One region of the Clostridium sp. CM036 genome, then DNA from elsewhere that is predicted to be linked to it. Evidence: riboswitches for the same ligand, from Rfam matches in the RefSeq annotation. Region 1 holds a riboswitch; each other region holds the start of a gene.
The links. A riboswitch is a leader RNA that binds a small molecule or an ion and turns the genes downstream of it on or off. The one in region 1 is predicted to bind S-adenosylmethionine.
Positions count from the first base shown of each region.

Region 2: another riboswitch for S-adenosylmethionine. It lies ahead of ACWJKE_RS10700 (O-acetylhomoserine aminocarboxypropyltransferase/cysteine synthase family protein); the one in region 1 lies ahead of ACWJKE_RS14655 (methionine ABC transporter ATP-binding protein).
Region 3: another riboswitch for S-adenosylmethionine. It lies ahead of metA (homoserine O-acetyltransferase MetA); the one in region 1 lies ahead of ACWJKE_RS14655 (methionine ABC transporter ATP-binding protein).

Region 1 covers NZ_CM143652.1:3,086,253-3,089,538, reverse strand. The annotation lists gene ACWJKE_RS14665 (MetQ/NlpA family ABC transporter substrate-binding protein) at 1-219, opposite strand, end outside; gene ACWJKE_RS14660 (methionine ABC transporter permease) at 270-914, opposite strand; gene ACWJKE_RS14655 (methionine ABC transporter ATP-binding protein) at 904-1,911, opposite strand; SAM riboswitch class I at 2,029-2,132, opposite strand; SAM riboswitch class I at 2,226-2,345, opposite strand; gene ACWJKE_RS14650 (transglycosylase domain-containing protein) at 2,889-3,286, shown strand, end outside.
Region 2 covers NZ_CM143652.1:2,263,653-2,266,938, forward strand. The annotation lists gene ACWJKE_RS10695 (permease prefix domain 1-containing protein) at 1-818, shown strand, start outside; SAM riboswitch class I at 893-1,003, shown strand; SAM riboswitch class I at 1,137-1,248, shown strand; gene ACWJKE_RS10700 (O-acetylhomoserine aminocarboxypropyltransferase/cysteine synthase family protein) at 1,361-2,647, shown strand; gene ACWJKE_RS10705 (homoserine dehydrogenase) at 2,763-3,286, shown strand, end outside.
Region 3 covers NZ_CM143652.1:2,098,560-2,101,845, forward strand. The annotation lists gene ACWJKE_RS09805 (MATE family efflux transporter) at 1-1,346, opposite strand, end outside; SAM riboswitch class I at 1,557-1,668, shown strand; gene metA (homoserine O-acetyltransferase MetA) at 1,781-2,698, shown strand; gene ACWJKE_RS09815 (polysaccharide deacetylase family protein) at 2,765-3,286, opposite strand, start outside.

The DNA of each region.
Region 1 (3,286 bases):
GTTTGGTGTTACATAGTCAGTAAATTCTACTATTTCGAGAGTATATCCCTCTTTTGCGAGAATCGGCTTTATAGCCTCTAATATTTCTTTATGAGGCACTGGTGACGCACCTACTTTAATGATTTTTTTCTCAGTTACATCCGCCTCTTTTTTTGCTCCACATCCACTCAGTGTAAAAATCACAACTATTGTTAATAATATGCTTAATATTTTTTTCATTTTTAATTTCCTCCTCTTATTTTTCTTTTAATATTTTTATAATTCAAAACTTATTTAATCATTTTTCTGTACAATATATTTCCTAAGGCTTGAATTACTTGCACAACTGCAATTAATATAATTACAGTGTATATCATGATATCTGACTTAAATCTATAGTAACCATATTTTACGGCTACATCTCCAAGTCCCCCTCCACCAATTGTCCCAGCCATAGCTGAGTAACCTATAATGTTTATTATTGTTAACGTAACTCCAAGAACTATAGACGGCATTGCCTCTTTTAACATAACCTTAAATATAATTTGATAGGTTTTTGCACCAAATGACTTAGCTGCTTCAACAATTCCATAATCCACTTCTAAAAGTGCAGATTCTATTATTCTTGCAGCAAAAGGTGCTGCACCAAGCGTTAGAGGAACTATAGCTGCATTAGTACCTATTGTTGTTCCAACTATAAGCTTAGTTAAAGGGAATATAGATATCATTAGTATAATAAACGGAAAAGACCTAAGTACATTTATTACTAAATTTAAGATTTTATAGATTAAAGTGTTTGGCCTTAGGCCAATAGGTCCAGTTATAATTAATCCTACTGCTGAAATAAACCCTAAAATAACTGTAAAAATCGTGGATAATGTTACCATATATATAGTTTCTTTTAGTGCAGGTAATAAAATATCTTTAAATAGCATTTATACTCTCTCCCTTGTGCTTCTCAAGCTGCACAGAATAATTAATGAGCTCCCACTCTATAGATTTTTCATCTAAATAATTTAATATCTTCTTCTTATTCTCTTTACTTGCATTTATTATGAGACTTCCCATTACGTTATCCCTAAATTTTTCAAGCCTGCCCCATACTATTGAAAAATCAATATTTAACTCCCTGGCAATTGATGTTATAAGGCAACTCTGGGTAATTTCCTTTGTAAAAAATATTTTAATGTTATATCCCGTGCTAGGCAGTAATTCTTCCTCTCCCATAAGTGTTTGCATTTCCTTTGTTGGCCTAATAAATAGTTCATCGGTAATGCCATGGCTTTTAATTTCCCCTCCTTCTAAAAGAATAAATTTATTACAAATTTCTTTTACCACTTCCATCTGATGGGTAACTACAATAATTGTTATATTAAATTTGTTATTGATAGCCCTTAAAAGCTCTAATATAGATTTTGTAGTTTTAGGATCTAGTGCAGAGGTAGCTTCATCACAAAGTAATATTTTCGGATTAAGTGAAAGCGCTCTTGCAATTCCAACTCTTTGCTTCTGCCCTCCGCTAAGTTGTTTTACATTGGTGTTTGCTTTATCCTTAAGTCCTACTAACTCTATTAAGCTATCTACTCTTTTTTTAATAAAATTTTTATCGTTTCCCCATATTTCTAGTGGAAATGCTATGTTTTCAAAAACATTTTTACTGTTAATAAGATTAAAACTTTGAAATATTATGCCTACATTTTTCCTAAACTCGCGAAGTTCTTTCAAACTTAGCTGTTTCACCCCTTTTTCCATTATATTAATGGTACCTGTATCATAGGTTTCAAGCCCATTAAAGCATCTAAGTAAAGTGGATTTACCAGCTCCACTGTGACCAATAACACCATAAATATCACCCTCCTCCACTGTAAATGAAACATCATTTAACACTTTAACCCCTGAAAAACTTTTACTTACACCTCGAACTTTAATCATGATATCCCTTCTCCTTTTCATTTCTTATAATTCATCTTTACCTTTTGATCCTTTCTTTAAACATCACTCTAAAAAAATAGAGCCCAAGAATAAACTTGGGCACTACTTCCAAACTTATTCTTATCTTGCAGCAATGCTGCAGGAATTAACACCATGTATCATAATATGATACTGGTTGTCGGGGTTCATAGGGCCAGTCCCTCCACCTCTCTTGATAAGACACTATTAAATTTTATTTACATCTATTCAAAAAAACAAAAACCTCTTTCATCATTATATAATGATGAAAGAGGTATAAAATTACAAAGACACCTCTCTCATCTTCCGCTAATTTACAATGAAATTAACGCAGGATTTAGCACCTATTCAGACAATAACGTCTGATGGTTGCCGAGATGTCATCGGGCCAGTCCCTCTATCTCTCTTGATGAGAATTAACTTATTTATTAAATCAGATTTATAATATCACTATATGAATGCTATGTAAAGAAGTTTTTATATACACCTTCTCCAAACATCATACAACTGTCTAATGATGTTTCATCATAATATATATTTTGTTCATACTTTATATATAACATAAATATTCATGTTACATTATTTATGTTATAATATATTGTAATAATTATATTGTTCTAGGAGGATACATTGTATGGCTAATGTTTGAAATGCCAATAAGAAATAATTAACATCAATAGAAATCACATCATATAACTTAGTGTTATTGACAAAATTGTAAAATAATTGTATTATACACACATAAACTAAGCACTTTTTTAATAGTATAAGAGAGACCCATAAGGTCTCTTTTATGTGACCTAGTATTAGAATTCAGTAATAACAATTGAATATAGGACTAAAAACAGGAAATACTTATGGCGACCAAGTAAGCCCCCCCTTTACAGTATGTATGAAGCGTGGTCATTCAGGGCTAACCCTGGACATTTTTTGTATAATAAAAAAAGGAGGAGATATTAATGGATGATAATAAAAATGTAGAACCCATAAAAACAGCACCGGTTAAAAAGAAACTTTGGAAAAAAATCGTTAAAGGTTTATTGATATTTTCTGCAATAATTTTCGTATCGGCTACGATAACTTTAGGATATGGTTATATTAAATATGGGCCTAAAATAGAGGCAACTATAAAAGATGCTAACAATATAGCACAAACCATAAACGAAACCTCCTTTAATACCCGAAAACCGACACAATTTTTTGATACTAATGGTAAACTATTAAAAGAATTTAAGACCAATACATATTATTACACAAAAGAAGCAGACTTAAATCCCTATGTAGGTAAAGCTGTCACTTCAATAGAAGACCAAAGATTTTATAAACATGGTGGTATAGATTATAAAGGTATAAGGAG
Region 2 (3,286 bases), 820 kb from region 1:
GTATTGTAATTTCAGAATTTGGCAATATTGACGAATTAATTGATGAACTTGGCATCGAACATATGAAAAAGGGTGCGATACTTAAAACCATTACACAAGAAGAGGCCGATAACTTTATGACTACAAAAAAAGAATCTGGCTTATTGATGGGTATAGGTGTTTTTTTATGTATTGTAGCAACGGCTATATTAATATTAATTACCACTCTCATAGATGGTGGCATTATCTGTAAAGGAATTTCAAAAGATTTCAGCGATATGTTTGGCATTATTGCACTATTCTTACTGTGTGTACCTGCTGTAGCTTTATTCATTTATTCCGGTATGAAGCTAGAAAAATACAAGTATCTAAAAAGCGGTTTTGATTTACCTCTTCATGTAAAAGTAATTGTAAATCAAAAAAATAATGCTTTTGCATCAACCCATATGATATCTGTAATAACAGGTGTGTGCATATGTGTCATATCACCAGTTGCACTTTTTGTATCATCTGCTTTTGGCGACAATGCATCTAGCTACGGAGTAGTTGTTTTACTTGTGATGATTGCTATTGCCGTTTTCCTCTTTATATATTTTGGAAATATTAAGCAGAGTTTTAGTATTCTTTTACAGATTGGTGACTTTTCAAAAGAAAAAACTGAAGATAATAAACTTATTGGTGCAGTTGCTGCTATCGTATGGCCATTAGCAATCTGTATCTTCCTTGTCAGTGGATTAGTTTTTAATCTATGGCACATTAATTGGATTATATTCCCTATCGTTGGCATTTTATTTGGTATGTTCAGTGCAGCATATAGTATTATAAAAGGGCATAATTAAAATAATTTTATCTTTTAAAAAAGTATTGACAATTGTTTTTATGAGTAATATACTAAATACTAATAACTGAATACAACTTATCCAGAGTGGCAGAGGAACTGGTCCGATGAAGCCCGACAACCAGCATTCTTATTCGAATGTAGTGGTGTCAATTCCTGCAGATTGTAAAATCTGAAAGATAAGGATGTTAGCAAATTTTATGATACAATTTTATTGTTTATTAAAGTTAACTATTGCTACTTTCCTTATAGGAAAGTAGCTTTTTTTCTTTCCCAAAAATCTAAATAAATAATGTACTAAATACTAACAACTAAATATAACTTATCCAGAGCGGCAGAGGGACTGGCCCGATGATGCCCGACAACCAGCATTTTTAAAAGAAGTGCAATGGTGTCAATTCCATCAGATTGTAAAATCTGAAAGATAAGGACGATAGCAAATTTTATGATACAATTTTATTGTTTATTAAAGTTAATCATGCTGCTTTCCTTATAGGAGAGCAGCTTTTTTTTAGAAAAATAATTATAAAAGGAGAAATTAATATGAGTGAGCGAACATTAAGTTTTGAAACATTACAGGTACATGCAGGGCAGGTTCCAGACCCTACTACAGGCTCGAGAGCAGTCCCAATTTATCAAACATCATCTTTTGTTTTTAAAAATGCAGATCATGCAGCAAATTTATTTCAATTAAAAGAAGAAGGAAATATATATTCAAGAATAATGAACCCAACTACAGACGTTTTTGAAAAAAGAGTAGCCGCTCTCGAAGGCGGAGTAGCAGGACTTGCTACAGCTTCAGGAATAGCTGCAACATTCTATGCAATACTTAATGTAGCAAATTCAGGCGATGAAATAGTAGCTGCAAGCACTCTATATGGTGGTACTTATGAACTATTTAATGTTACTCTTAGAAAACTTGGAATTAACGTAACATTTGTTGATCCAGATGATCCTGAAAATTTTAGAAAAGCTATCTCGAATAAAACAAAAGCACTTTATGCTGAAACAATGGGAAACCCAAAAATAAATGTTCTAGATATAGAGGCAGTAGCGGATATTGCTCATGAAAATAAAATACCCCTTATTATTGACAATACCTTTGCAACTCCCTTCCTTTGCCGTCCAATTGAGTATGGTGCAGATGTAATTATTCATTCAGCAACAAAGTTCATTGGAGGACATGGAACTACTATTGGTGGAATTATAGTTGATGCTGGTAAATTTGATTGGGCAGCTAGCGGTAAATTCCCTGATTTTACAACTCCGGATAAAAGCTATAATGGAATAGTATATGCTAATTTAGGTGCTCCAGCATTTGCTTTAAAAGCTAGAGTTCAACTTTTAAGAAACACCGGTGCGACGCTTAGCCCTCAAAGTGCATTTTTATTTCTTCAAGGTTTGGAATCATTATCGTTAAGAGTTGAGAGACATGTAACAAACGCTAGGAAAGTTGTTGAATTTTTGAGTAAGCATCCAAATGTTTCATGGGTAAATTATCCTGAACTTGACGGGAGCAGATACAAAGATTTAGCTAAAAAATACCTACCAAAAGGAGCAGGATCAATATTCACTTTTGGAATAAAAGGTGGCCTTGAAGCTGGAAAAAAATTTATTAATAATGTAGAATTATTTTCGCTGCTTGCAAATGTTGCAGATGCAAAATCTCTAGTAATTCACCCCTCAAGTACAACTCATGCAGAGCTTAACGCAGAGGAGCAAAAATCTGCTGGAGTTACTTCAGATTTGATAAGACTTTCAATTGGCGTTGAGGGTATCGATGACATTATATACGATTTGACGCAAGCTCTAGAAAAATCAGTTCAATAAAAAGTCAATAATTCTTTGGCAGCTGGTTTCAAAATAAGGTCTTGTTCCTAACTATATTCCTCCATCACCTTAGATGACGGAGGAATAACTTTAAAGTTTAGAAAGGAAAACTATTATGAAAAAGGTAAAAATAGCGATTTTAGGTTTTGGAAATGTTGGGACGGGTGTATGGAAAATACTTCACGAAAATAGAAAAGAAATAATGAAACGTTCAAATTATGAAATAGAAGTTGCTAAAATACTTGTAAAAGATATAGATAAAAAAAGAGATATCAAAGCACCTAATGGCCTATTAACAGATAACATTGATGATATTATAAATGATGAAAGTATAAAAATTGTGGTTGAACTTATTGGTGGATGCGATAAATCTAAAGAGTATATGATACGCGCAATGAAATCTAAAAAACATATTGTAACTGCTAATAAATTAGTTATCGCGAACTGGGGCGAAGAGTTATTTAAAACAGCGGAGAAAGAAAACGTATTGTTTTATTATGAAGCAAGTGTGGCTGGTGGAATTCCAATAATACGCGAGATTAATGAGAGCCTTACAGCCAATAGGATTGAGCAGATAATTGGAATTATAAATGGAACAACTAATTACATATTAAGCAAAATGACAATGGATGGGATTAG
Region 3 (3,286 bases), 990 kb from region 1:
ATGTAGATTATACACATTACAAGTGATGCGAATGTTGCAAGAGGAGAAGCAAATCCAATTTCATATAGAGTCATACCTACTATTTTACTTAAAACAAAAGATAACGGTATACGAATGATAAATGTAGCAATTAAACTGTGAATCATTGGAAATAACGAATTACCACAACCACTAAAAAACGAGTTCATACAAAATACAAAGCATACCAAAATGCAATCGATGCTGTATGATTTAATATATAATGCAGCTGTTTCTATGACCGCTGTATCCCTAGAAAACAATGCTGTAAGCGATGTTGGATTCCATTGTGCATATGCATAACATATTATTCCTAATATTAATGAGCATCCCGTGCCTATATACAAACATTGTTTTGCTCTTTCCTTCTTTCCTGCCCCCATATTCTGAGCTGTCATCGCTGCAATTGCTGAAGCAAATGCAATCGTTGGAAGCATTGTAAATACAATTATTTTTTCGACAACACCTACAGATGCAGAAGCAGTAAGTCCCATTACATTAATAACTGCTGTAATTATTATAAAAGAAATATTAATTAAACCATCCTGTAATGCTATTGGTAATCCTAGCTTAAATACCTTCTTTGCTTTTCCTGCTTCAATCCTAATATGACTACGATGAAACTCAAAGTTAAAACCTATCTTTTTTATATACAGCACCCCAATTATGAAGCTTATAGCTTGAGCAGCTATAGTAGCAATTGCAGCTCCTGGCGCCCCCATATGGAACCCACCCACTAATATTAAATCTACCATAATATTAGTTACGCAAGCTACCGCAATAAAGAATAATGGTGCTTTTGAATTGCCTAGCCCTCGCAGAATACCACTCAACGCATTGTACCCTATAATAAATGGAATACCACAAGAACAGATAAAAATATATTCTTTTGTGTATTTAAATGCCTCTGTTGGCGTATTCATTAAATTTGTAATAGTACCTGTCATTACCACCATAATTACAGTCAACACAGCTGCTATTATACCAAATGTACAAATGATAGTTCCAACTGACTCTGCAATATCTTTATATTTTTTTGCACCCAAATAGTTGCCAATTAAAATAGTACCTCCAGTTGTTAATCCAAGGATAACGCTTGTGATTGTCTGCATAATCTGGCTTCCTGTTGCCACAGCAGAAACTTGCGCCGAATTATCAAACTGTCCAACAACCAACAAATCAGCTGCACCATAGAGTGCTTGCAACAAGCTTGCTAATAGAAACGGAAATGCAAATTTTAAAAGCGTTGGGATAACCTTACCCTCTGTTAAAGTATTCTCTTGTTTCATAATAACCTTTCCTTCTGTTAAAATGTTCTGTTGTGTCATAATATGTGCCTCCTAAAATAAAAAAATGCTGGATAAGGAAGTTGGCTTTATCCAACCATCTTATCCAGCATATAATTATCTATATACCCTCCGATGAACAGTAGCAATCGTAACACATATGTTCAATATTGTCAAAAATAAAACAAAGACATTTTTACCTATTGACAATTGCTTTTACGAGTAATATACTAAGCAATAACAACTGAATACAACTTATCCAGAGCGGCAGAGGGACTGGCCCGATGATGCCCGACAACCAGCATTCTTAAGTGGAGTGCAATGGTGTCAATTCCATCAGATTATAAAATCTGAAAGATAAGGACGATAGCAAATTTTATAATACAATTTTATTGTTTATTAAAGTTAATCACGCTGCTTTCCTTATAGGAAAGCAGCTTTTTTTTATAAGATGCCTAATTACAAGGAGGATGCAAATGCCAATAAAAATACCTGACAATCTTCCAGCGTTTAAAACTTTAAATAAAGAGAACATTTTTACTATTACAGAAGACTGCGCATTTCACCAAGATATTCGGCCTTTAAAAATTGTGATTTTAAACCTTATGCCAACAAAAATCGATACTGAAACACAAATTTTAAGACTTCTTGGGAACTCTCCACTACAGATTGATATAGTTCTTCTTCACCCTGCAAGCCATGCATGTAAAAATATATCGCAGGAACATTTAATTAAATTTTATAACACTTTTGAAGAAATAAAGAATTCTAGATTTGATGGAATGATAATAACTGGAGCGCCAATTGAAAGTATTCCCTTTGAAGAAGTGGATTACTGGGAGGAGCTTAAAAAAATTATGGAATGGAGTGTTCACAATGTATACTCTACCTTGCATATTTGTTGGGGTGCTCAAGCAGGGCTTCATTATCATTACGGAGTGCAAAAACATAAACTTGATAGTAAAGTATTTGGAGTGTTTAAACATAAAATAACAAAGCAAAACGTTAAACTTTTGAGTGGATTTGATGATGAATTTTATGTTCCACATTCAAGACATACTGAAATAAGAAAAGTTGATATTGATAAAATAGATGAGCTTGAAATTTTATCAGAATCTGAGGAATCAGGCATTTACATTGTATCAGCAAAAAAGGGAAGACAAATTTTTATAACCGGGCATTCAGAGTATGATCCATTAACATTAAAAAATGAATATGACAGGGATATAGCAAACGGCTTAAATATAAATGTCCCCAAAAATTATTATCCAAAAGACGATCCATTAAAAATACCTATCGTAAAATGGAGAGGTCACTCAAGTTTGCTTTTTTTAAACTGGTTAAATTATTATGTTTATCAGGAGACACCTTACAATTTGGTGTACCTAGAATAATACATATAAAAGTTGGGCCCCTAGTAACTTAGGGACCCAACTCTAAATATTGAACTTTATTAAAATTTAATCTGTATTAGAAATACGTTTCTTAAATTCTTCCATGTCATGGAATGAACTTATATATACCCTATGTAAGGAAAGTATACCATCCTCTTTGGAAGACCATCTGCCGTCAGTACTAAAAGCCATTGTATACCCTGCTTCTCGTACAGCCTCAATTGAAGTTTTGCTGTATCCACCATAAGGGTAGGAAAAGAATTTTATTTGTTTATTTAATATTTTTTCCAAATCTTTTTTAGATTTAACTAAAGTTTCTAGTTGCTTATCCTTAGGCATCTCTTTTAAATTTTCATGCTTTACGGTATGACTCCCTATTTCCACTCCATATTTTTCCATTTCCACAAGCTGTTTCGAAGTCATATAGTTAGGACTTTTATCAATACTACCAGTAATAACAAAAATTGTTGCTTTAAAATTATACTTTTTCAAAACAGGGAACATATCCGTATAATTATCTTCATAACCATCATCAAAAGTAAGAACTATGGATTTTTCAGGTATTGGTATATCCTTAATAAGATATTC